3 regions of the Oxalicibacterium sp. genome follow, and region 2 is predicted to be linked to each of the others. Evidence: riboswitches for the same ligand, from Rfam matches in the RefSeq annotation. Region 2 holds a riboswitch; each other region holds the start of a gene.
What was found. Region 2 has a riboswitch for thiamine pyrophosphate ahead of ACO1VH_RS12450 (TonB-dependent siderophore receptor). Riboswitches for the same ligand answer to the same signal wherever they lie in the genome.

Region 1 (5,701 bases), on a different contig from region 2:
CGTGGAATTGTCCGATTGTCCCTTCTTCGCCATGGATCGTTCCGAAAAGCAACTTCGACAGTTTAGCCGATGTAACCTTTGCGGTTCGATTTATTTCCATGTAGAAACATTAAGGAAGTGGCCGATCCACCTTGCCGTCGCGCTCCAGCCGGTCTTCCACTTCGCCGATATAGGCCGCCAGCGTATTGCCTGACTGGTTCACCGCCGCCATCAATTCCGTATCGAGACGGTCCAGCCGTGCCAGCAGCGCGGTGCGCGTTTCGGTGTCCTGCTGCACGACGGAGCGCAGTTCCAGTTCGATGAAACGGCGCAGTTCGGTGAAACGCGAGGCTTCCGCCTGATCTGCCAGTTCCCGGTTCGCCTGCAGCTCCTTCGCGTGACGGCGCGCCTCCAGCAGCACCGACGATTGCAGATAGATGATGAAGACCAGAAAAAACGCGGTCAGCACTGCCGTCAGCCCCAGCATCACCAGTCCCAGCGGCGCCTGCACCGTCGTTACGCCCAGCCACAGCTCGGTCGGCGCATTGAAGGTTTCCCAGTTCAGTGCCGCCAACCCGCCAATGGCGCCCAGGATGATGACGAACAACACGGTACGAATTTGCATGGCGCCTCCTCGATTTTTCAGAAATTTGGTTTTGTCAGAAAAGATGTCAGTACATTGTGCCGGCTTCCATTCGTCTGCAGTGTTCGACAGCGTACAGATGCCTTTGTCCTTCCGCATCTACGCTGGTCTGTCTACGACAGAAACGCCACCCGGCAAAGGAGGCCATCATGACGCTCGGCACCATTCTTCTCGTCATTCTCATCCTGATCCTGATCGGTGCGCTGCCCAGCTGGGGCTACAGCCGGAGTTGGGGTTATGCACCAAGCGGCATCACGGGACTGCTGGTCGTGATCCTGCTGATCATGCTGCTGACGGGTTATATCTGATACCTGCGCTTCGCTATCGCCTCGCTTCGATAAATAGAAAATGTAAAAATCCTCGCGACAAGACGGGGCAACCCCATCTTTTCCTGCCATTTCGCTTCCCCACACAGGCCGGCGCTTTTCTGCTGGCGCGCCGTTCTTTTGCGGAAAACAAACATGCTGACACACAGCAAGAAAATCTCTTCTCACACTAGCTGATTAATGTAACATTCACTCCCAATAAGCATTACTAATAAAAAAGATACTTGGAGCGACACATGAAATTAATCAGGACTTTTCTGGCGGCGACGGTATTGGTTGCCGGTATCGGTTCGGCAGCGGCACAGGATCTTGTGCTGGCAGTCAACGAAGGTGTGACCTATCAGGACGGCGGTCCGGCCAGCGAGCGCTACAAGCCGTTGCTGCAATTGCTGTCCAAGGAACTGAAGCAGAACGTGCGCGTGCAAAGCGTCGACAAGTACGCCACGCTGGAAAAAGGCCTGGCCGAAGGCAAGTACGATCTGGCCTTCATTCATCCGGCGCACGTCGGCCTGCTGGCCGTGAAGAAAGACGGCTATGAAGGTCTGGCGACGGCCAAGGGCTACACCGACTATCGCGCGCACGTGATGGTGAAGAAGGATTCGCCGCTGAAGTCGATGCAGGATTTGCGCGGCAAGAAGATCGGCGTGCCCTCGATCGAATCGATCACGACCACGATGTTCACCGCCGCCCTGAATGAGCTGGGCTTCCCGCAGCCGGAACGCGCCTATACGGCGACCCGCTATCAGGACGCCGTGCCATTCATGATCGACAACGGCTTCGTCGATGCCGGCGTGACCGGTTCGGCCAAGGTTGCCAAGAGCTGGGTCGACAAAGGTGGACGCATTCTGGCGGAGACCAAACCCGTCCCAATAAAGCAATTCGTTGTGTCGAAAAAGCTGAGCGCCGCCGATCGTGACAAACTGCGCATCCTGCTGCTCGATCTGTCCAACAACGACGCCGGCCGCACCGCGTTGTCGAAGATCAACATGACCGGCTTCGTGCCATGGAACGACGCCGTCATGAGCGAAGCAACCGCCCGCCTCGGCCTGTAATCCGCTCCATCCCCTTTTCGGCCGCATGGCATCTGCCATGCGGCTTTTTGCTTTTTGGGGTGCCGAAATGGAAAGCGTGACTTTTACGGCGACAGGCAATATACTGTGTTTTCATACAGTATATTGTTGCTTTGCGGGCAATGCGTCATCCCCCATCGCGACTCTGCTGTTGTTTTCTTTGCTGCTGTTTTTTGGCCGGACCGCCTCCCCTCACATTTGACGGTCCGGCTTTTTCTTGGGCATCTCCGCAGCATCCCATCCGTTTTCCCCACTACATCCTCCACGCTCTCTTCGCAGCGGAGCATCGCCGCTTGCCTGCTGCCGTTTTTTAGCTCAAAGTAGCGCCCTTCGCCAAACGCGAATTCGCTCGGGGTCCTGCGCATCGTCATTGCGCGGGTGAGAAATACCCGTTGAACCTGATTGAGGTAATCCTCGCGCAGGAAAGCATGCCGGCCGCCTACGGCGCCGCACCGCATCAGCCGACCTGCCATCCTTGAAAGACAACGATGGCCTTGCCAGAATCTTCTTCCGCTTCACCTTCTTCCACCTCATCCGTCTTCACGCCGGTTGCACTGGCCGATCGCGTCTTTGCATTTCGCGATCACGCGGCGCTGTGGTTCAGCCTCGGCGTCGGCCTGCTGGTCATGCAGATCGGCGCCTTCCTCGGTAGCGCGCTGGGACCGCGCAATGCCGTCGTCGCTATCCTGATCGGCTCGCTGCTCGGTGCGGCACTGCTGGCATGGGTCGCGCGCATCGGCTGCGAACGCGGCCTGCCGAGTCCGGCGCTGATGTGCCAGACGCTGGGCAGTTCGTTTGCCAGATTGCCGGTCGTGCTGAACATCGTCCAGCTGCTCGGCTGGAGCGCATTCGAGCTGGTCGTCATGCGCGACGGCACGACGGCGCTGATCAAGGACATCTTCGGACTTGAAGCCGCCTGGGTGCCGTATGTCACCGCGCTGTTCTGGGGACTACTGCTGATCGCGCTGGCAACCGGTTCGATGATCGGACTGGTGCGACGCTTCGTCGGCCGTTTCGGCCTGCCGCTGGTGATCCTGTCGCTGCTCTGGATCAGCTGGCAGTTCCTGCTGAAGGCGCAGGCGAACGGCTTGCAGGATTTCTGGGACAAGCCCGGTGACGGCTCGATGGGGCTATTAGCCGGCATCGATCTGGTAATGGCGATGCCGGTATCGTGGCTGCCGCTGGTGGCGGATTTCGCGCGCTACGGCAGGAGCAGTGCCAGCACCTTCCGCGGCACCTGGCTGGGCTTCGCGATCGCCAACATCTGGTGCCACGCGCTCGGCGTGCTGATCGTCAGCACGACTGCACCGGATGCGGACCTGCTGGCGACCATCCTGCTCGCGCAAGGCGGACTGGTCGCACTCGGGCTGATCCTGATCGATGAAATGGACAATGCCTACGGCGACGTCTATTCCGGTTCAGTTTCACTGAACTTCCTGCACAGCCGTATCAGCATCCGCAGCTGGGGCATCGTGCTGGCGATCGCCGCCACGGCCTGCGCGCTGGTGCTGCCGATGCACGGACTCGAACCCTTTCTGCTGATGCTGAGCTCGGTCTTCGTTCCGCTGTTCGGCGTCGTCGTATCGCAATTGTCGCTGCGGGGAGAAGCCACGCAACGTCCGGTCAACACGGTTCCGGTTGCGATCTGGCTGATCGGCATCGCCGTCTTCCACGCCTGCCCGGCATGGTGGCCGCAACTCGGCTCTGCGCTTCCCAGCCTGGCCGTTACGCTGCTACTGGGTGTCGCATGGCGGAATTTACGCGGCAAAACGCCGCAGGCTCCGCAGATACACGTCTGATCGGCGTTACTGCGTCGTAATCGGACGGCTCCAGCCGCCGCCCAGCGCCTTGAATAGATCGGTGGTACCGCTCAAACGCAGCAGGCGCTGCTGCGCCAGCTGATCCTCTGCAGTGAATAAAGTGCGCTGCGCATCGAGCAGGCTGTTCAGATCGTCCGCTCCCTCGCGGTAACGCAACTCGGACAGCTGCAGTGCGCGCAGCGCTTCTTCGCGTATCTCGATCTGCGCTCTTTCCTGGTTGCGATTGCGTTCGGCATTGCCGAGCGCATCGTCGACTTCCTTCAGCGCGGAATGGATCGCATTGCGATAGCTTTCGACCAGCTGGCGGCGCGACGATTCGTTCAATTCGACCTGCTGGCCAAGACGGTCGCCATCGAACAACGTACGGACAATGGATGCCGCAATGCCGATGCTGTAGGCAGGATCGGTCAGCGACAACAGCGCCGCGCTCGACGAACCGGCCGTGCCGCTCAGCGTGATGGTCGGCAGCAAGGCTGCGCGCGCGGCGGCGACATTCGCATCGGAGGCATACAGCTGCGCTTCCGCGCTGGCCAGATCGGGGCGGCGCAACAGCAGCGTCGACGGCAGACCCGCGCCGACTTCCGGCACCGTCAAGGCATCCAGATCCTGCTCTGCCACCTGCAATGCCTGCGGCTGGCGTCCGAGCAGGATGGCCAGTGCGCTGACCGCCTGCCGTTCCTGCACTTGCAGCGGCAGAATGGTCGCGCGTTGCGCAAGCACCGTGCTGCGTTGTCGGCTGACATCCAGCGCCGACGCCGAGCCATAGCGATAACGCGCTTCGACGATGTTGAACAGTTTTTCCGCAATCGCCAGATTGTTCTGCGCGATGCGCAGGCGCATCCGCAAGGCCAGCACCTGGAAGTAGGCGTTGGCGACTCCGGTCGTCAGCGTCAGCCGCGCCGTTTCCAGATCGTAGCGGGTGGCATCCAGCGAAGCACGCGCACCGCTGGCCTGCGCGGCGACACGTCCCCACAGATCGACTTCGTAATCGATAGCCAGCCCTGCTCCCGACGATTCGCGCTTGCGCCAGCCTGCATCGCTGGCGCTACCCGGCTTGACCGAGCCGGTACCAGTATCGGCGCTCAGCGTGATCAGCGGAAACAGCGAGGCGCCGGCGCTACGCGCAGCGATTTCGGCCTGCGTCACGCGTTCCAGCGCAATGCGCAAATCGGGGCTGCCGGTCAGCGCTTCGTCAACCAGGCCGCTCAGTTCGGACGAGCCGAAACCGTACCACCAGTCGCGCTGCAATTGCGCCTCGCCCGGCGAGGCTTCGGCCCAGCTGGCCGGCAACTGTACGTCAGGATGCGTGGTATCGAAACGATGCGCGCAAGCGCCCAGCACCAGCATGGCCGCCAGCGCAAGCGTCATGCGCAAGCGACGGAAAGGAACCGGCGTGCCGGTAATGGCTGTTATGTCGTCGAGCATGTTTTTGTGGATAGCTGTTTTCATGTCATTCACTCATTCAGCCGCCAGCGCGACCACCGGATCGAGTTGCGCCGCCTTCTTGGCAGGCAGGTAGCCGAACACCAGTCCGGTCATGAAGGCGCAGCCGCAGGCCAGCAGCACCGGCGTCACCGAATACGCAATTGGCGTGCCGAAGGCGCCGATGATGGCGGCCGTCGCCAGTCCGCCGATGACGCCGATCGCGCCGCCGAGTGCCGAAACCACCATCGCCTCGATCAGAAACTGCTGCATGATGTTGCTCTCGCGCGCGCCGGTCGCCATGCGGATGCCGATCTCGCGCGTACGCTCGGTAACGGAGACCAGCATGATGTTCATCACGCCAATACCGCCGACCAGCAACGAGATCGCTGCGATCGAACCGAGCAGAATGGTCAGCGTGTTCTGCGTCTGCTCGGTCGT
Region 2 (5,701 bases):
GCGTGCTGGAATGGCCTGCGTTGCTGCGCAAGCTGGACGCGATTTCGCCGTCGTATCGCCAATGATCGGCGATTGATCTGTCGCCGAATTGAATTGCACCGCATCGAATCATCATCAACCGAAGGAGCCAATCATGCCAACCATCAACGTTCAACTGTTCGAAGGCCGTACGCTGGAACAGAAGCGCGCATTCGTCAAAGCCGTCACCGAAGCGACGGTCGCCACGCTGGGTTCTTCAGCGGAATCGGTCGATATCCTCATCACCGAACTCAAGCGCGAAGACTGGGCGACCGGCGGCGTGCTGTGGTCGGAAAAGGAATGAGCCGGAAGTAAGTCGACGGCGTATTCCTAGGAATACTTGCTGCAATACGTGAAAACGCCGCCGATGGCGGCGTTTTTCATGGGACGAAGCCATTTCTTCCCGCAGTTATGTGGGCCAGCGCACCGACGCGCCAACGCCGGTCCGCGATGCTGATCTGTGGACAATGCATCAGGAGATGGCGATGACGCGCAATCACTCTCAAAAAGCCAAGCCAGAAGACAACGAGCGCGGCACGCCGGTTACGCCGGATTCCGCCTCGCATGAAGAGCAATTACTCGACAAGGCGCTCGACGACACTTTTCCTGCCAGCGATCCGGTTGCCGAAATGCCCGAGGAAGCGGCACCGCCGCCCGGCGAGCAGATTCAGGAAACACTGCTCGATACGGCACTGGAAATGAGTTTCCCTGCCAGCGATCCGATTGCAGTCGACGCCGGCATCACGCGTATCGAAGAAGCGCCGGAAATGGTCGATGCGCACGACGATCATCAGAACAGCAACGAAGTCGAGGAATCCGAAAAGACGGCGCAGCAGGCACGGCGTGCGCACCATCACCGCCGCTGAAGCCGGCCGGACTGTTGCGGAAATCCCTATTCTCTTCCAAGTTATTGAATTTGCGGCAGAAATTGACATTTCTGCCGTTTTTTCATGATAGTATTCGCGCCACGCTAGGGGTCCTGAAGAGCAATCTTCGGGTGAGATGAAACCCTTGAACCTGACCTGGATAATGCCAGCGTAGGAAAGCGCAAAGTCTTCGTCTTCATTGTCGTCGGTCGTCCTTTGTCCCTTCCTGCGTATGCATTTTCCGCAACGCGATGAGATTGACCGACATGTCCCGCTTCAACACTTCCCTGATCGCCGCCGCGATCGCCCAGGCCTGCGCGTTTGCGCCGGCATTTGCCCAGACTGCGCAGAACAATGACGCGCCCGAGAACGTGCTGCCCGCCGTGACCGTGACCGCCGCGCCAGATGACGGCGGCAAGGCCAAAACCGCCAGCGTCGGCGGCTTCGGCGAAACGCCGCTGCTGGAAACCCCCGCTTCCGTCACCGTCATCACGCAGCAGCAGATGCAGGACCGCAATATTCGTTCGACGACGGCGGCGGTCGAAACCGATGCCAGCGTCAACGATGCCTACAACGCGGTCGGCTACGCCGAACAATTCTCGATCCGCGGCTTCACGCTGGAAAACGAAACCAGCTTCCGCAAGGACGGCCTGTCGTTCTCCGGCGCGTCGTCCGTGCCGCTGGAAAACAAGGAGCGCATCGAAATCCTGAAGGGTTTGTCCGGCCTGCAGGCTGGCGTGGCGACGCCGGGCGGCATCATCAACTACGTCACCAAGCGTCCGACCGAAACGCCGGTGCGCACGCTGACGACCGAATTCAGCGAACGCGGCACCGCCTACGGCGCGATCGACCTCGGCGGCATGTCGGAAGACAGGCGTTTCGGCTATCGCATCAATGCAGCGACCGAAACGATCAATTCCTACGTGAAGGGCGCGGACGGCAATCGCAACTTCGTTTCCGGCGCATTCGACTGGCATCTGACCGATCGTGCGCTGCTGCAGCTGGATATGGATTATCAGCACAAGTCGCAGATTACGGCGCCGGGGTATCAGCTGCTTGGCGGCACCAATGTGCCATCGCACGTCGATCCGAAGCGACTACTCGGAGATGAGCCATGGGTCACGCCGGTAACGGACGACACCAGTAATGTCGGATTACGTTTCAAGTACAACATCGATAACAACTGGCATGTGACGCTGGGTGCGAATCGCTATGAGTTGAAGCGAGACGATCATTCGGCGTTTCCATATGGATGTAGTGCGGGAGCGCTATGGCCAGGATACTGCTCGAATGGTGATTACGATGTGTACGACTATCGCAGCGATAATCAACGATATCGGATCTTCAGCACGCAGGCTTTGTTGCAAGGTAAAGTGCAAACCGGTGGAATCGCACATGACCTGACTTTTGGTATCGACACGATGCGCCGTCGCGATTCATTCGGCGAAGAAGTGTATGACTTCGTTGGCACTAGCAACATCTACGATCCGCGATTGATCCCTTCTCGCAGCCCGAATGAAAGTGGCCCGGTGTCATTGCGTCGCAAAGACGACGAACATTCGTTCTTAGTGCAAGACATCCTGACGCTGTCACAACGCGTCAAGCTGCATGCTGGTCTGCGTTATACGGAACTGAAGCGCGAACAATTCGATGCAGCTGGCGCGCAAACGTCTGATTATGACCGCAGCTATCTATTGCCAAATATCGCGCTGGTGGTGACGCCGCGGCTAGGTATGTCGATCTACGGCGCTTATTCGCAGGGATTGCAGCATGGTGGTATTGCGCCGGAGGGCACAAGCAATGAGGATCAGATGCTGAATCCGAATAAGTCTCATCAGATCGAGATCGGCTTCAAGCAGGATTTGAACAATACGCTGAGTTTTACTGCATCGTTGTTCCAGATCAAGGCGCCGTTGGAATACGTTGATTATCGTAATTCTGCTGGAGGAGAATTTGTCCAGAATGGCGATGCAGTTCACCGCGGTATCGAACTCGGCCTCACTGGCCGCGTCACGCGTCAGTTGCTGGCCGGTGTCAGTTTAACCGCGTTGGATGCCGAGCAGCAGAATACCGGCGATCCAGCTCTAGACGACAAACGCAACGTCAATGTGCCGAAACTGAAAACGGTCGCTTTCTTTGACTATGCGGTTGCTGAAGTTCCAGGCCTGAACCTGAATACGACCGTCACCTACGCCGGCAGCAAAGCTTTCGATACGCAGAACCAGACCATCGTCGGTGGTTACAGTATCGTCGATGCCGGCGCACGTTACGCGACGCGTATCGGCAATACGCCGATCCGCTTCAACCTTACCGTGTACAACGTGTTCGACAAGTTCTACTGGCGCGATGTGACGCAGGATCTGGGTGGCTATCTGTTCCCCGGTGCGCCGCGTACGGTCAAGCTGAGCGCACAGTTCGATTTCTGATCGCTACGGACACATCGATTCCATGAACAGCCCGCTCATCCTTTTCGGCTTCATCCACACCTCGTATTTCGAGATCGTCTCGTTCGGCCTCGCCATCACGATGGTGGTGCTGAACATCCGCCAGTCGCCTTGGGCGTGGCTGTTCTCGATCTCGGCTTCCGCGTTGTATTCGGTCGTCTTTTTCGAGGCGAAGCTGTATGGCGACATGTGCCTGTCGTTCTTTTTCATCACCGTCTCGCTGTGGGGCTGGTACCAGTGGCTGTTCGGCGGTCGTGCGCATCATGGCATTGCCGTCTCGGTGCTGACACGGCGCGGCATCGCATGGACATTGGCGGCATGGATGGTCGCATGGCTGGCGATCTATCTGCTGCTGTCGCGCTTTACCGATAGCGACGTGCCGCGCATCGACGCCTTCCTGACAGGCGGCAGCCTGGTCGGTCAGTTCCTGTTGTCGCGCAAGAAGCTGGAGAATTGGCACATGTGGATCGTCATCGACACGATCTTCATCGGCCTGTACATCCACAAGCACCTGTATCTGACGGCGCTGTTGTATGCATTGTTCGTCGTGCTGGCGACCTTCGGTCTGCTCGCTTGGAAAAAGGCGCTGGCCGAGCAGACTGCAGAAGAAGCCGCTCCGGCATGATGGGTGTTCGTCGCGTCGCCATTCTGGGTGCCGAGTCCACCGGCAAGTCGACGCTGGCCGAGGCATTGGCTGCGCATTACGGCACGGTCTGGGTGCCGGAGTATCTGCGTGAGTTCGTCGAAACGCACGGACGCACGCCGCGTGCGGATGAACAGTTCCACATCGCCACCACGCAGGTCGCGCGAGAGGATGCGGCCCTGGCGCGGCTACAGCAAGGCCTGCTATTCTGCGACACGACGCCGTTGATGACGGCTATCTACAGCTATCACTATTTCACCGCGCCCGATGCGAAACTGGCCGCGCTCGCAGCCAGCCGTCGTTACGATTGCACGCTGGTTGCCGCGCCGAGCAATCCGTGGATCGGCGACGGCCTGATGCGTGATGGCGACGCAGTGCGGCAAGCCGTGCATCGGTTGTTGATCGCTGCATTGCAGGATGCCGGCACTTCTTATCTGCTGGTCGAAGGTGACGTCGCGCAGCGCGTGCAGCAGGCGAGCCGATATTTGTCGCAGGCCTGCCGATAGTCGTCGATATTCGAGCGCAAAAACCGCTACCGGCCGTTCTTCGTATTGCCGGAACTTTCTTCCTGCTCTTCCTGATCCTTGTCGTGCCGCAGTGAATAGCGCCGCGTTTCCTATCCGATAAGTACGTGCCGATATGCGATTCGTCGTATTCGAAGCGGGATTGCGGACGAAACGTCCAGGACGTGGCAACAAGAACAACTGTGTGAATGATGAGGCAACGGAGGTGGGAATTTTCCTACAAACGGTCGCGCGGAAGTCCTATAGGGGGCGATCTAGCGTTTCGTTACATTACCAGCCTGCAAGTCGTTTTTAACAAAAATTAACAATGCGCCGTGACGGCACATGCTGTCGTCACATTGTTCGGACCGAGACCGATTCGGGAGCACACGATGACTTATCTATTCAAGCTGATTTCAATGTTGGGCGTGGTAGGCGGAATCGCCTGGTTTGCGATGACGCCGGACTTTGCTGCCGTGCTGCTTGGTATTCTGTCGCTGGCCGTTTTCATGATGACTTTCCTGCCGGTGTTGCCGGACGAGACGGCCTGACCCGCAACTACGCAAACACGCCCATTCCGCCCGGGAGGCAGCGGTCGTTTCAAAAAACAAGCGAAACGATGAAACAGGAAACAGGCAAAAAGAGCAGGCGCCTGCAGGTGCTGCTGGTGGAGGACAACGTCGATGCATTGGACGGTCTGGTCGAAATGACCGGCCTGCTGGGACATGAGGCGCACGGCTGCACGTCCGCCGAAAACGCGCTGGTCATGCTGCAGAACCGGTCGTTCGATCTGATGATCACAGATATCGGCTTGCCGGGGATTTCCGGGCTGGAGCTGGCACGCCAGGTGCGCGCGTTGAAGCCGCTGGAAGTTACCATCGCCAGCGGCTATGCGCGCGACGACGACGTGCCGCCGGACGTCGGCTGGCTGATGAAGCCGTTCGGCATCGATGAATATGCGGCATTGCTGGAGCGGGTCGCCAGCCCTTGAGCCACGTCCGAGCGTCGCTGCGATAGCCTTTTCAGTTTGCTGCCTTTTACCTTCCTTGCGGCAATAAATAAATTGAAACAAGCGATTTAATTCAATCAATCGTTTGATTTATATGTTCTAATGGCGGTCATGTGTGCTGCCAGAAAATCTCCCGTACCCCGTTCGCTGCCTGTTGCCGAATCCATCGGCACGTCCGGCAGCGCCCGCCATCGCGCCGACGGCGCAGAAGCGCGCAA
Region 3 (5,701 bases), on a different contig from region 2:
TGCAGGCATGATCAATACGCCGGGCGGCAGGTGCCGCGCCGGCACAGGCGACTCAACCGCCGCCGATGGCGCGCACGACATCGACGCGATCGGCCGGCTGCAGCTTGCGGTCAGCCCACTGGCTGCGCGGCACGATTTCGCGGTTGATGGCCACGGCGACCGCCTTGCCGGCCAGCGACAAGGCTGCCACCAGTTCCTCGACATTGTTGCCGTCGCCGACCTGGTGCGGTGCGCCGTTCAGTTCGATTTCAAACATCATTGCTTCTGATAAATTTCCGAGCCGCTTTTGACGAACTCGATCGATTTGACTTCCATGCCCTGCTTGAGCGCCTGGATTTCGGAAATGCCCTGATTGGCTGCGTAATCGCGTACTTCTTGCGTGATTTTCATCGAACAGAAGTGCGGACCGCACATCGAGCAGAAGTGCGCGACTTTAGCAGAATCCTTGGGCAAAGTCTCGTCGTGGAATTCGCGCGCCTTGTCCGGATCCAGGCCGATATTGAACTGGTCTTCCCAGCGGAATTCGAAACGCGCCTTCGACAGTGCATTATCGCGGATTTGCGCACCGGGGTGGCCTTTTGCCAGATCGGCAGCATGCGCGGCGATCTTGTACGTGATGATGCCGTCCTTGACGTCGACCTTGTTCGGCAAGCCGAGATGCTCCTTCGGCGTCACGTAGCACAGCATCGCGGTGCCGTACCAGCCGATCTGCGCGGCGCCGATGCCGGACGTGATGTGGTCGTAGCCCGGCGCGATGTCGGTCGTCAACGGACCCAGCGTGTAGAACGGCGCTTCGTGGCAGTGTTCCAGTTGCAGGTCCATGTTTTCCTTGATCAGGTGCATCGGCACGTGACCCGGACCTTCGATCATCACCTGCACGTCGTGCTTCCATGCGATCTGTGTCAGTTCGCCCAGCGTGCGCAGTTCGCCGAGTTGCGCTTCGTCGTTGGCGTCATAGATCGAACCCGGACGCAAGCCGTCACCCAGCGAGAACGACACGTCATACGCCTTCATGATTTCGCAGATGTCTTCGAAGTGCTCGTACAGGAAGGATTCCTTGTGATGCGCGAGACACCATTTCGCCATGATCGAACCGCCGCGCGACACGATGCCGGTCATGCGCTTGGCCGTCAGCGGCACGTATTGCAGGCGTACGCCGGCGTGGATCGTGAAGTAGTCGACGCCCTGCTCGGCCTGCTCGATCAGCGTGTCGCGGAAGATTTCCCACGTCAGGTCTTCGGCCTTGCCGTTGACCTTTTCCAGCGCCTGATAGATCGGCACGGTGCCGATCGGCACCGGCGAATTGCGAATGATCCATTCGCGCGTTTCGTGAATGTGCTTGCCGGTCGACAGATCCATCACGTTGTCGCCGCCCCAGCGGATCGCCCACGTCATTTTTTCGACTTCTTCGCCGATCGACGAGGTCACAGCCGAGTTACCGATGTTTGCGTTGATCTTGACGAGGAAGTTGCGGCCGATGATCATCGGCTCGACTTCCGGATGGTTGATGTTGGCCGGAATAATCGCGCGGCCGCGGGCGATTTCGTCGCGCACGAATTCCGGCGTGATTTCCATCGGGATCGACGCACCAAACGATTGGCCCGGATGCTGGCGGCCCATCAGCTCGGCCAGCTTGGCACCCTTTTCACCGGACTTCTTCAGTTCTTCCAGATACGCGCGGCGGTTCATGTTTTCGCGGATCGCGACGAATTCCATTTCCGGCGTGACGATGCCCTGACGCGCGTAATGCATCTGCGACACGTTCTTGCCGGCCAGTGCGCGGCGCGGCTTGCGATGCAGATTGAAGCGCAGTTCGGCCAGTTTCGGATCGTTCAGGCGTTCGATGCCGTATTGCGAGGTCGGGCCCGGCAGCTCTTCGGTGTCGTTGCGTTCCAGAATCCACGGCAGACGCGGCGTATTCAGGCCGGAACGGATGTCGATCTTCACGTCCGGATCGGTGTATGGGCCGGATGTGTCGTACACGTAGATCGGCGGATTCTTTTCGAAGCCGAACGACGCAGGCGTATCGGACTGCGAGATTTCGCGCATCGGCACGCGAATGTCGGGACGCGAACCTTCGATGTAGATCTTGCGGGAATTCGGCAGCGGCTGGATGGCTGCTTCGTCGACTGTCGCGGTGGCGGACAGGAATTTCGGATTGGCGTTCATATTGGCTCCTTGGCTAACTCAGTGGCTTGGAGCCAGCTCAGGAGTTTTCGAGAACGGATGGCAGTCGTCAAAAACATCAAAACGGACGGACCATCACAACTCGGCAGCTTCCCTTCGCTGGCATTATCCAGATCAGGTTCAAGGGTTTTTCTCACCCGGCCGAACGACGTTCGGTCAGGACCCCTAGCTTTACTTCGACTACAGATACAACGACTACCTTGCCAGTCTATGAGCCGCCGCTTCGGCGTTCATTGACCGCGGTCAAACTTTGGCGTCTGACATCGATGCATTCCAGACACATTGTCGTGACTCAACGGAATGCATCGATGTCAGCTCTGGAAAGCGGCAAGTCGCCCCCAGAGCAGCGGATTACTTCACCGTCGCGATGTGCAACAGGTTGGTCGTACCCGATTCACCGAACGGCAGGCCGGCCGTGATCGTCAGGTATTCGCCGACTTTCGCGAAGCCTTCACGCATTGCGGAGCTGACGGCAACCTGCACCATCTCGTCGACCGATGTGACGTCCTTGCCGACGATCGAGTGGATGCCCCAGACCCATGCCAGACGACGTGCAATCTTGATGTCCGGCGTAATGCTCAGGATCGAAGCATTCGGACGCACGCGTGCGCCGAACATGCTGGTGTGGCCCGATTTCGTGTAGGTCACGATACCGGCGGCGTTGACGACCGTCGTCACATCGCGCAGTGCGGTGACAATCGCATCTTCCGGCGTCGGCAACGGTGCAACTTGCTGCGCATCCAGCAACGTGCGGTAGGTCGGATCGGCTTCGACTTCCTTGATGATGCTGTCCATCATCTGAACAGCACGCACCGGGTTCTTGCCGCTGGCCGATTCGGCCGACAGCATAACCGCATCGGCACCTTCGTAGATCGCGTTGGCGACGTCGGAGGCTTCCGCCCGCGTCGGCATCGGCGATTCGGTCATCGATTCCAGCATGTGCGTGGCAACGATGGTCGGACGGCCGTACTTGCGTGCAGCACGGATGATTTCCTTTTGCGCGCGCGGCACTTGCGAGATCGGCAGTTCGACGCCGAGGTCGCCGCGGGCAACCATCACGGAGTCGGATGCCTTGCAGATGCCGTCGATGTCCAGCATGGCAGCCGGCTTCTCGATCTTCGACTGGATCAGTGCACGATCGCCGATGATCTTGCGTGCGTCTTCGATGTCGGAAACCTGCTGCACGAACGACAGTGCAACCCAGTCCACACCCAGCGACAGCGCGAATTCCAGGTCGACCAGATCCTTGGCGGTCATTGCCGGAATCGGCAGGATCGCATCAGGAACGTTCACGCCCTTGCGGTTCGATATCTTGCCGCCGACAGCGACCTTGGTGACGATGCGGTTGTCCTTGTTGCTTTCGACGGACAGGCGGATCTTGCCGTCGTCCAGCAGCAGCGTCTGGCCGGCGCCAACAGCTGCGAACAGTTCCGGATGCGGCAGATAGACGCGCGTTGCGTCGCCCGGGGTTTCATCGCGATCGAGCACGAACTGCTCGCCAGCGACCAGCATCGTGGAATCGCCATTGAAGGTACCGAGACGAATCTTCGGGCCTTGCAGGTCGGCCAGGATGGCGACCGGACGGCCGTACTTCTCTTCCAGGCTGCGCACGATCTGGTGACGTGCACGATGATCTTCGTGCGAACCGTGGCTGAAGTTGAAGCGGAACATGTCCACGCCCGCTTCGAACAACGCGGTAATGGTTTCCAGATCGCCGCTGGCAGGGCCCAGAGTGGCGACGATTTTTGCTTTGCGATTGCGTCTCATGACAGCTTTCTAAAAGTAACAATAAAAACTAGTGTGTCGTCATGCTGGCAATGCTTACTACAAGCATGACGACGAATGAGTTACAGGATCAGGATGGCCCGAAAATCATTAACGTTGGTCCGCGTCGGGCCGCTGACGATCAGGTCATTCAGCGCACTGAAGAAACCGTAGCCGTCATTGTTTTCCAGCATGGCTTTCGCGCTCAAGCCCTTGTCGGCGGCACGCTGCATCGAATCCGGCTGGTAGATTGCGCCAGCATTGTCTTCGGAACCGTCGATGCCGTCGGTATCGCACGCCAGCGCATGGATGCCCTGCTGGCCGTTCAGCGTGACCGCCAGGCTCAGCAGGAATTCGGCATTGCGGCCGCCGCGCCCCTTGCCGCGCACGGTGACGGTGGTTTCGCCGCCGGACAGGATCACGCACGGCTTGGCAAACGGCTGGCCGTAGGCTGCGACTTGTTTCGCCAAAGCGGCATGCACCATGCCGACATCGCGCGATTCGCCTTCCAGATCGTTGGACAGGATGTAAGGAGTGATGCCGGCGGCGCGCGCTTTCGCGGCAGCCGCTTCCAGCGCATGCTGCGCGGTCGCCATCACGTGATGTTCGTTGCGCGCGAAACGTGCGTCGCCCGGCTTCGGTGTTTCACCTGCGCCAGATTCCAGATGCTTGCGCACATTTTCAGGAATTTCGATGTTGTACTTCTTCAGGATCGCGAGCGACTGTTCGCACGTCGTCGGATCAGGCAGCGTCGGGCCCGATGCGATCACGCCCGGATCGTCGCCCGGCACGTCAGAGATCAGCAGCGTGACGACGCGTGCCGGTGCGCAAGCCAGTGCCAGGCGACCACCCTTGATCGCGGACAGGTGCTTGCGTACGCAATTCATTTCGGAAATCGTTGCACCGCTCTTCAGCAATGCCTTGTTCAATGCCTGCTTCTGTTCCAGCGTGATGCCTTCGCCGGGCAGGCTCAGCAGTGCGGAACCGCCACCCGTGATCAGGCACAGCACCAGATCGTCTTCGGTCAAACCCTTGACCATTTCCAGCATGCGGCCAGCAGCGGCACGACCGGCTTCATCCGGCACCGGGTGCGCAGCTTCGACCACTTCGATCTGCTTGCAGTCCGCGCCATGCTCGTAGCGCGTGACGACCAGGCCTTCGACCTTGCCCGGCCAGTTGTCTTCGACGACCTTTGCCATGGCAGCAGCACCTTTACCGGCGCCGATCACCAGCGTGCGGCCCTTGGCCGGCTGCTTGGGCAGATAAGCGGGCATGCACTTCTGGGGGCTCACGGCTTCTACGGCGGTGGCATACAGATCATTCAAAAACTGGCGTGGATCGATCGACATGTGGCAGGAATACGTTTTAAAAGTGAATCAGAACTGTGAAATCAAACCGGCATTGCACCGAAGCGCAATGCCGGCCGGATGATGTCGTCTACGAATTACGCCTTGGCGATTTCGTGGTTCGACATGATTTCGATCGCGCGGCACAGTGCCGAGTGATCCAGACCGCTCATACCGTTGGCAGCACAGGCGTTCATCAGTTCCTGGGTTGCTGCGGTATTCGGCAGCGACACGCCCATCGATTTGGCGCCTTGCAATGCCAGGTTCAGATCCTTCTGGTGCAGTTCGATACGGAAGCCCGGATTGAACGTACGCTTGACCATGCGTTCGCCGTGCACTTCCAGGATGCGCGAATTCGCAAAGCCACCCATCAGCGCTTCACGCACCTTGGCAGGATTTGCACC

Region 1: another riboswitch for thiamine pyrophosphate. It lies ahead of ACO1VH_RS07075 (purine-cytosine permease family protein); the one in region 2 lies ahead of ACO1VH_RS12450 (TonB-dependent siderophore receptor).
Region 3: another riboswitch for thiamine pyrophosphate. It lies ahead of thiC (phosphomethylpyrimidine synthase ThiC); the one in region 2 lies ahead of ACO1VH_RS12450 (TonB-dependent siderophore receptor).

The regions. Positions count from the first base shown of each region.
Region 1 is NZ_JBMQZD010000004.1:134,901-140,601, reverse strand. Features, by position in the region: gene ACO1VH_RS07095 (hypothetical protein) at 1-33, opposite strand, end outside; gene ACO1VH_RS07090 (LapA family protein) at 110-604, opposite strand; gene ACO1VH_RS07085 (DUF3309 family protein) at 772-930, shown strand; gene ACO1VH_RS07080 (phosphate/phosphite/phosphonate ABC transporter substrate-binding protein) at 1,185-2,000, shown strand; TPP riboswitch at 2,359-2,460, shown strand; gene ACO1VH_RS07075 (purine-cytosine permease family protein) at 2,507-3,817, shown strand; gene ACO1VH_RS07070 (efflux transporter outer membrane subunit) at 3,824-5,287, opposite strand; gene ACO1VH_RS07065 (MacB family efflux pump subunit) at 5,297-5,701, opposite strand, start outside.
Region 2 is NZ_JBMQZD010000007.1:139,823-145,523, reverse strand. Features, by position in the region: gene ACO1VH_RS12465 (class II aldolase/adducin family protein) at 1-65, shown strand, start outside; gene ACO1VH_RS12460 (4-oxalocrotonate tautomerase) at 89-322, shown strand; gene ACO1VH_RS12455 (hypothetical protein) at 504-884, shown strand; TPP riboswitch at 981-1,079, shown strand; gene ACO1VH_RS12450 (TonB-dependent siderophore receptor) at 1,136-3,310, shown strand; gene pnuC (nicotinamide riboside transporter PnuC) at 3,333-3,953, shown strand; gene ACO1VH_RS12440 (AAA family ATPase) at 3,950-4,477, shown strand; gene ACO1VH_RS12435 (hypothetical protein) at 4,867-5,025, shown strand; gene ACO1VH_RS12430 (response regulator) at 5,094-5,465, shown strand; gene ACO1VH_RS12425 (CerR family C-terminal domain-containing protein) at 5,595-5,701, shown strand, end outside.
Region 3 is NZ_JBMQZD010000002.1:20,194-25,894, forward strand. Features, by position in the region: gene thiS (sulfur carrier protein ThiS) at 53-256, opposite strand; gene thiC (phosphomethylpyrimidine synthase ThiC) at 256-2,169, opposite strand; TPP riboswitch at 2,262-2,364, opposite strand; gene pyk (pyruvate kinase) at 2,539-3,954, opposite strand; gene ACO1VH_RS04575 (glycerate kinase type-2 family protein) at 4,035-5,300, opposite strand; gene glxR (2-hydroxy-3-oxopropionate reductase) at 5,396-5,701, opposite strand, start outside.